DNA from 2 places in the Micromonospora sp. NPDC023966 genome. Region 2 is predicted to be linked to the other one. Evidence: riboswitches for the same ligand, from Rfam matches in the RefSeq annotation. Region 2 holds a riboswitch; the other holds the start of a gene.
What was found. Region 2 has a riboswitch for cyclic di-AMP ahead of AB0F68_RS21985 (hypothetical protein). Riboswitches for the same ligand answer to the same signal wherever they lie in the genome.
Positions count from the first base shown of each region.

Region 1: linked by a shared signal. The riboswitch ahead of AB0F68_RS05405 (C39 family peptidase) and the one ahead of AB0F68_RS21985 (hypothetical protein) in region 2 are both predicted to bind cyclic di-AMP.

Region 1 is NZ_JBEZZJ010000002.1:279,828-284,001, reverse strand. Features, by position in the region: gene AB0F68_RS05410 (hypothetical protein) at 88-885, shown strand; cyclic di-AMP (ydaO/yuaA leader) riboswitch at 1,216-1,357, shown strand; gene AB0F68_RS05405 (C39 family peptidase) at 1,572-2,402, shown strand; gene AB0F68_RS05400 (alpha/beta fold hydrolase) at 2,510-3,262, shown strand; gene AB0F68_RS05395 (CDP-glycerol glycerophosphotransferase family protein) at 3,270-4,174, opposite strand, start outside.
Region 2 is NZ_JBEZZJ010000017.1:91,361-95,534, reverse strand. Features, by position in the region: gene AB0F68_RS21995 (AAA family ATPase) at 1-726, shown strand, start outside; gene AB0F68_RS21990 (cation diffusion facilitator family transporter) at 817-1,731, shown strand; cyclic di-AMP (ydaO/yuaA leader) riboswitch at 1,875-2,005, shown strand; gene AB0F68_RS21985 (hypothetical protein) at 2,010-3,077, shown strand; gene AB0F68_RS21980 (hypothetical protein) at 3,179-3,691, shown strand; gene AB0F68_RS21975 (SRPBCC family protein) at 3,693-4,145, opposite strand.

The sequences.
Region 1 (4,174 bases), on a different contig from region 2:
GCGGCACCCTTTCCCCGGTGCGCCCCCGCCGCTCCCACGGGTCGTGCGGACACCTCTCCGCCACGTTCTCTCTGTGAGGTGCCGACCATGCCGCAGACCGTTCTTTATCACTTCCTGACCGAGGTCCCCGAGGCCGCCGCGATCTGGTCGGCCCTGCTCGTGCTCGCCCTCGGGGTGCTCGCCGTGCTGGTCGCCCGCCCGGAACGGGACGACGGGTCCGACCCGGCTCCCGACCCCGCTGCCGAGGAGGCCGCCCGCCGGGCCGATCTGCTCCGGTACGCCGACGAGGTGGCGGTGGCCGCCGCCGGCGCCGCCCAGACCGCCCGCCGGCGGCGGGAGCAGTGGCTGACCGTCCAGGACGAGGCCGAGCGGGCCTGGCGGGCGTACGACGAGGCCGAGGCGGCCGCCCGCCGATTCGCCGGCGCCGCCGCCCTGCCCGCGCCGCACACCCCGCGCACGCCGGCCGAGTACGCGGCCCGGGAGCGCTGGCTGCACCACGCCGCGATGACGGCGCACTGGCGGGGCTACCTGACCGCCCGGCAACTCGCCGACGTGCTGGCCCACCGCAACGGGTGGGACCCGCGCCGGCACCCGGCCGAGCAGGAGATCGTCCTGGCCCGGGCGGTACGCGAGGGCCGTCGGGCCGGCTGGGCGGCGGCCGCCGAGCGGGAGCGGCGGGCCTGGCGGGACGCCGAGTCGGCCGCCGAGGCGGCCCGCACCCTGGCCGCCGAGGCGTACGCGGCGACCGCCGCGCTCCGCCCCGCCCGCGCCGACGAGGCCGCGGCACCGGTGAAGGGGCGGGACGAGGCGGCGACGGTGCGGATCCCGGTCCAGGGGTCGGCCGCCGTGTCCGGCGCGCGCTGGCGCCCCGCCCGGGTCGGCTGACGCCTGGCCCGATCCGGCTCGCACCCACGGGATCTCGGCCGAATCGTTACCCGAATTCCGTGAGCCCGGTCACCCGTCCGCCGGAAACGGTCATCGAGGTCAGGCCGGCCTATTGGCCCCGCAATTCCAGGGCAGGTCGCCACCGGATGTCCGCTTTCCGCCGGACGGTGCCGCCGTAACTGCTCGTCCCATTGAGTGAAGTCAGTGACCGACTGTTCCGATATCCGTAGTGGTGCACGAGGTTTAAGCAGGTGGGAGCGCTTGGCAGGCGAGGTACCCACCGGTAGTGTCGGCGCGTCCGGAGCGGTTTTCGATCGCAAGTGGCGACGCCGCGCCGACCCGCCTAATCGTGCTTCCACGAACCGGGGACCCACAGCAACACCGGGGTGAATCCGCGGGCCACGGCCTGCGGTAGGGCGTACTTCCCGCCCGAATCCGTCAGCTAACCCGGTCGGCGGTCACGGAAGGAGTGCCATTCCCCGTGCTCACCACCCCCCGCTCGTCCCCCCGCCTCCACGGCATCCCGGTGCCGGCGCTCGCCTGACGGCGACCGACCCCGGCAACCGACCCGATCGCCCGGCCCCCGGGCGCTCCCTTTCCGCGGCAGACCCGCCCCGCCAACGCGCGTGAGTTCCTCCGCGCGTCGGGCCGGTGTGCGCCGCTCACGCACCGTGGAGGAAGAACCCGTGAAGCACCACCTGAAGCGCCAGCTGCGGCGCCTCGTGACCGAACGCCCGTACCAGATCCTCGCCGGCTCGGCCGTGGCACTCGTGCTGGCCGGCGGCACCGGCGCCGCCGTCGCCGCCACCGACGACGCCCCGGTCCGGGAGAACACCGCCGCCGTCGCCGAGCTGGGCTCCCGGCTCGGTGAGGTCGCCACCCGGGGTGAGGCCCGGGTCGCCGTCCCGTCGCCGTCCGCCTCGCCGAGCGCGTCGCCGTCGGTTGCGAAGTCCGCCGTCAAGGCGGCCAGCACCGACCCGGACACCACCCGCCCGGCCAAGCCGAAGCCGCCGTCAACCAAGGTGCTCGACTACGACTACGAGGCGCAGACCACCTACTGGAACTGCGGCCCGGCCGCGGTGCGGAACGCGCTCAGCGCGAGCGGCGTCGAGACCACTCAGGAGGCGATGGCCGGCCCCCTCGGCACCACCGAGAGCGGCACCAACTCCGCCGAGGACACCACCCGGGGCCTGAACCAGATGGTCAAGGGCAACCCGTACCGGACCCACATGTTCGGCGGCTCGGCGAGCCCGGCCGAGATGGACCAGCTCCAGGCTGACGTGGTCGAGGCGATCACCGACGGCCGGGGCGTGGTGGTCAACGTGGCCGGGGACGCCACCGACACCGACGGCGGCTGGCACTCGTTCCCGGGCGGCCACTACATCGCGGTGGTCGGCTACAAGAACGACGGCCGGACCGTGCGGATCGCCGACTCGGCGAACCCGGCGCTGCCGGCGTACTGGATTACCACGATCGACCTGGCGAACTGGGCGGCCACCCGCGGCTACTCCGCCTGATCGAACCCCTCCCGTCGGGCACCGGCTCCTCCGAGCCGGTGCCCGACGTCGTCGCGCCGGCTGTCCGCTCTCGCGCATGCTGTCCGTCCGGTGGCACACTGCGCCCTATGGGCGACGCGACGGGTACCCGCCATCTGCTGCTTCTGCACGGCATGGGCGCCACCGGTGAGGTGTGGCTGCCGTGGGCGCCGCTGCTGGAGCGCCACTGGGCGGGGCGCTGGCTCGCCCCCGACCTGGCCGGCCACGGCTGGTCGCCGCCGCTGTCCGCGTACTCCTTCGAGGAGCTGGCCCGTCGGGTGCTCGAAGGGCTCGGCCCGGTGGCCGAGCGGCTCGGCCCCCGCGACCGGCTCGTGCTGCTCGGGCACTCGCTCGGCGGGGTGGTGGCGCTGGCGCTGGCCGCCCGGTCACGGCGCCTGCCGGTCGACGCGGTGGTCGGGCTCGGCATCAAGGCCGTCTGGTCCCCGGCCGACCTGGAGAAGGCCCGCGAGCTGGCCGCCCGCCCGGTGACCTGGTTCGCCACCCGGGACGAGGCGGCCCGGCGCTACCTGCGGGTCTTCGGGCTGGCCGGGCTGTTCGCCCCCGACCATCCCGTGGTGGAGGCGGGGCTGCGCCGCGAGGACGGCCGCTGGCGGCTGGCCATGGACCCGGCCGCCTTCGCGGTGGGCGAGCCCCGGCTGCCCGCGCTGCTCGCCGCCACCGACGTCCCGGTGCTGCTGGCCCGGGGCGAGCAGGACCCGATGGTGAGCGACGCGCACCTCAAGGAGCTGGGCGTCCCGGTCGCCACCCTGCCCGGGCTGGGCCACAACGCGCACGTCGAGGACCCGGCGGCGGTGCTCGCCCTCCTCGACCCGTACCTCTGAGCGCCGGTCAGGCGGTGGGGGAGAGCGGCGAGCCTTCCCGCGGGGCCGGCGCGGTCCAGTCCGCTGCGAGCTGCCGGCGGGCGGCGTCGAGGAACACCTCAGCGTACGAATCGGCCGGGAAGTCACCCAGGTAGCGGGTCCGGGTGGCCCAGCGGGCCGCCGCCTTCGGGTCGGTGTCCAGCAGCTCGGTGAGCACCTCGTCCACGTTGGACATGTCGCGGCGCAGCACGTAGCCGGAACCGGCCAGCGGGAACCGCTCGACGAAGTGCTCCCCGTCGACGCCCATGTCGGTGACCGCGTACGGCTTGCCGGAGTAGAGCCAGTCGGAGATCACCCCGGAGACGTCCGCGACCAGCGCGTCGGCGCGGTTGACGCACTCGGTGAGGGTCAGCTCGCGCCCGGCTGCCGCGCCCCACAGGTGCGCCCGGCCGGTCTTCGCCCGGTCGGCGGCGAGCAGCTCGGTGAGGCGGGCCAGCTGCCGCGCGGAGGCCGGGTTCTGCGCCGTGTACGGGTGCGCCCGCAGGATCACCGTCGCTCCGCGGTCGAGCAGCCGGCGGATCACCGTCTCGGCCACCGGCAGCGAGCAGTAGTTGGCGTCGGCGTGGTGCCCGGTCCAGGTGGGGGTGTAGAGCACCGTCGGGTGGGCCAGGCCGGGGGTCGGCTCCCGGCGTACCTCGATGGCCTCCACCTGGGGGCGGCCGACCACGACGAACTTCTCGGCGGGGATCTCGACGCCGGCCCGGGCGTACCGCTCGATGGCGGCCGGCCCGGCCACGAAGATCTTGTCGAAGATCGCCGAGACCGGGTTGGCGCTGGGCGCCTTGTCGCTGTCGCCGTGGTGCAACTGGACGTGGGTGAGCTGCGAGAAGCGGATGCAGTGGCTGTTCTTCGCGCCGTGGTTGACGTAGAAGG
Region 2 (4,174 bases):
TTCCAGCTGGCCGGCGGCGTCCGCGAGTTGAGCACGCTCGCCGACCGGCAGCGCGCCGCCCGGGCCGCGGCCCGGGAGCGTCCGGAGGACTACCGCGACTACGCCCACGTGGTGGTCGACGAGTCGCAGGACGTCTCGCCGATGCAGTGGCGGATGATCGGCCGGCGCGGCCGGCTGGCCTCCTGGACGGTGGTGGGCGACCCGGCGCAGACGGCCTGGACCGGCGACCCGCAGGAGCTCGCCCGGGCCCGGGACCAGGCGCTGGGCCGGCGCCGCCGGTACCGCTACGAGCTGACCACCAACTACCGCAACTCGGCGGAGATCTTCGCGGTGGCGGCCGCGGAGATCCACCGCGTCCACCCGGATCTCGCGCTGCCCACCGCGGTCCGCTCCACCGGCGTGGCGCCGGTCGAGCTGACCGTGCCCGCCGTCGAACTGCCGGCCGCCACCGCGGCGGCGGCCCGCACGCTGCTGGCCGAGGTCGAGGGCACGGTGGGCGTGATCACGCCGGTGCCACGCCGCGACGAGGTGGCCGGCTGGCTGGGCGACCTCGGTGGCCGGCTCCAGGTGGTGACCAGCCTCCAGGCCAAGGGGATGGAGTACGACGGGGTGGTGCTGGTCGCACCGAGCGAGATCCGGGCCGATCCCGGGTCGGGCGTCCGCACCCTCTACGTGGCGCTCTCCCGGGCCACCCAGCGCCTGACCACGCTCGACCCGGTCGGCTGACGACGGCTCCAGCCGCGGCGTTCACTTGCACATATAGCGATGTGAGCATAGATTGAGCCCGGCCGGTGCGACGGACGAGAGGGTGTGGGCGTGGGCGCAGGTCATGACCACAGCGGCGCGGTGGTCAACGCCGCGCACCGCCACCGGGGTCGACTCTGGGGCGCCTTCGCGCTGCTCACCGCCCTGATGGTGGTCGAGGCGGTGGCCGCGTTCGCCACCGGCTCGCTGGCCCTGCTCTCCGACGCCGGCCACATGTTCACCGACGTCCTCGGCATCGGCATGGCCCTCGCCGCGATCACCGCCACCCGGCACGCGGACACCGACCCGCAGCGCACCTTCGGGCTCTACCGCCTCGAGGTGCTGGCCGCGCTGGCCAACGCGGTGCTGCTCGGCGCCGTGGCCGTCTACGTCCTGGTCGAGGCGGTACGCCGGTTCGGCGAGCCGCCGGAGGTGCTCGCCGGGCCGATGCTCGCCGTGGCGGTGCTCGGCCTGCTCGCCAACATCGCCGCGTTCGCGCTGCTGCGCCCCGGCGCGGAGGAGAGCATCAACCTGCGCGGGGCGTACCTGGAGGTGCTGGGCGACCTGCTCGGCTCGCTCGGGGTGATCGGCGCCGCCGTGGTCATCGCGGTCACCGACTGGTGGTGGGCCGACCCGCTGGTCGCCGTGGCGATCGGGCTGTTCATCCTGCCCCGCACCTGGCGGCTCGGCCGGGCCGCGGTCCGCATCCTGGTGCAGGCCGCCCCGGAACACCTCCAGGTGACCGCGGTGCACGACCGGCTGGCCGCGGTGCCCGGCGTCGCCGAGGTGCACGACCTGCACGTCTGGACGCTCACCTCGGGCATGGAGGTGGCCTCGGCGCACCTCACCATGGCCCCGGGCGCCGAGGTCGGCGAGGTGCTGGCCGCCGCCCGGGCCGCGCTGCACGAGGACTTCTCGATCGACCACGCCACGTTGCAGATCGAACCCGGAGCGTCGCCCGGGGCCTGCGGCGCGGTCGAGTGGTAATTAGGACAATCTTAAATTCAAGTGGCTATTGTACACTTATGCCGGTTTTGACCGGGGCACGTGCTCCCACCAGCGGAGCCGTCCCGGGCCAGCGCCGGTAGGCTCGGTCGCGGCCTCCGCCGGGCGGCGCCCACCGGCGCCTGCGGTGGCCGTCGCCTAATCGCCCGCAGGGCGAGCCGGGGAACCACGTTCGTGGGGTGCATCCGCGTCAGCGGTAGGGATCTTCCGTCCCGAACCCGTCAGCTAACCCGGTCGGCGGTTGACGGAAGGACACGTGAATGCCCCCAGTGGCACCTGTACGACGGACGGTCGCCCGGTTGGCGGCCCTGCTCGTCGCGACGCTCGCCCTCGGCGTCGTGACCGCGCCGGTCTCCCCCGCCTCGGCGGCTCCCCCGACCGGTCTGCTCGCCGCCGCACCCGGCGACGACGAGGGCGGCACGCCGGCGCTGCGCGCCCAACTCGACGCGGCCAGCAAGGGCTGGCTGGAGGCGCGGACCGCGCTGAACCGCTCGGTCACCCGGCAGCAGCAACTCACCGCCCAGCTCAAGACGGTCAACGCCGAGTTGACCGTCCGGGACGCCAAGGTCGGCGAGATCGCCGGGGTGGCGTACCGGGCCGGGCGGATGGGCACGGCCGCGGCGCTGCTCGACAGCAGCAGCCCGCAGGGCTTCATGGACCGCGCCGCGGCGCTGGAGCAGGTGGCCGCGCACGAGGACCGGGCCCTGCGCGACCTGATCGAGACCCGGGACGAGGCCACCCGCACCCAGGATGCGCTCACCGGCGAGATCCAGGAGCAGCGCAAGCAGGTCGCGGTGATGGCCAAGCGCAAGCAGCAGGCCGAGCGCGCCCTGGAGGTGGCGAACAAGCGGGCGTCAAGCAGCGGCGGCGGCAGCGTCCAGGGCACCTCGTCGGCGAACGCCAAGCCGGCCCCGCGCAACGCCGACGGCTCCTGGCCGCCGGAGTCGTGCAGCGTCAACGACCCGACGCCGGCCGACGGCTGCATCACCCCGCGTACGCTGCACGCGCTCCAGCAGGCCAAGGCGGCCGGCTTCACCCGGTACGTCTCCTGCCACCGGCCCAGCGGCTCGGGCGAGCACCCGAAGGGGCGGGCCTGCGACTTCGCCGCGCAGAAGGACGGCTTCGGCGGCGTGGCCACCGGCGGCGACAAGACCTACGGCAACAACCTGGCCGCCTACTTCATCCGCAACGCCGACGCGCTCGCCGTGCTCTACGTGATCTGGTACAAGCAGATCTGGCTGCCCAGCAGCGGCTGGAAGGCGTACAGCGGCGGCAACGGCGACCCGTCCAGCGACCACACCAACCACGTGCACCTGTCGGTGTACTGACCGCTCCGCCCCGGCGACACCCGGCCTACGCCCCACGGCGTACCCCGGGTGTCGCCGGGCGGCCCACGACGCGGCGCCCGCGGCGGCCGAGCATCGGGGGCATGAGTAGACGACTCTCCCCCGCCGGACGCAAGGCCCTGCTCACCCTGCACCTGGTCACCTCGCTGGGCTGGCTCGGCGCCGACCTGGTGCTGCTCAGCCTCGGCGTGGCCGGGCTGCGCGGGGCCGACCCCGACGTGGTCTATCCGGCGGCCGCGCTCCTGGTCACCTGGCTGTTCGCCCCGCTGAGCGTGGTGGTCTGGCTGTTCGGGCTGGCCAGTGCGCTGCTCACCCCGTGGGGACTGCTGCGCTGGCGCTGGGTGCTGGTGAAGTTCGCCGTCACCACGGTGGTGCTCACGCTCGTGCTGCTCCTGCTCACCCCGCGGGTCCGGCACCTCGGTGAGCTGGCCGGGGCGGCCGACGCCCATCTGCGCGTCGACCTGGTGGTCGCGCCGACCGTCTCCAGCACGCTGCTGCTCGTCGTCACGGTGCTGTCCACGTACAAGCCGTGGGGGCGGCTGCGGCCGGCCCGACCGGCGGCCCGGCGACCGGTGCCCGCCGGACGCGCCGGCTGAGTCAGGCCGCCGACCCCTCCAGGGTGGCGCCGAGCCGGCTGGCCAGCCCGAGGTGGGCCGCCCGGGCCTGCCGGAAGGCGTAGCCGAACAGCGGCGCCGGGGCGGAGAGGGTGATCTCCACGTCGATCCGCACCACCCCGTCGGGCTCGTCGCGCAGCCGGGTGTGGTTGCGCACCGTGGTGGCCGGCTGCTGCCGGGCCACGGTGACCACCTCGTCCTCGTTGGCGATCAGCACGTCGGCCTGGTAGGTGACCGGGAAGTGCAGCGGGCCGAGCGCGAGCCGGTCGGTGATCGCGTAACTGGCCAGCGCGCCCGGCCGGGGCGGCAGTTGCCGGACCCGGACGATCAGCGGATGCAGCTCGCCCTGCCGGCTCAGGTCGCCGAGCAGGGCCACCGCGTCCGCCCGGGTGCACCGGGCCTGCACGGTGTAGCTGAAGCTGTCGCTGCTGAGCAAGCGGTACCCCCTCGCCGTCGTGGGTCCGC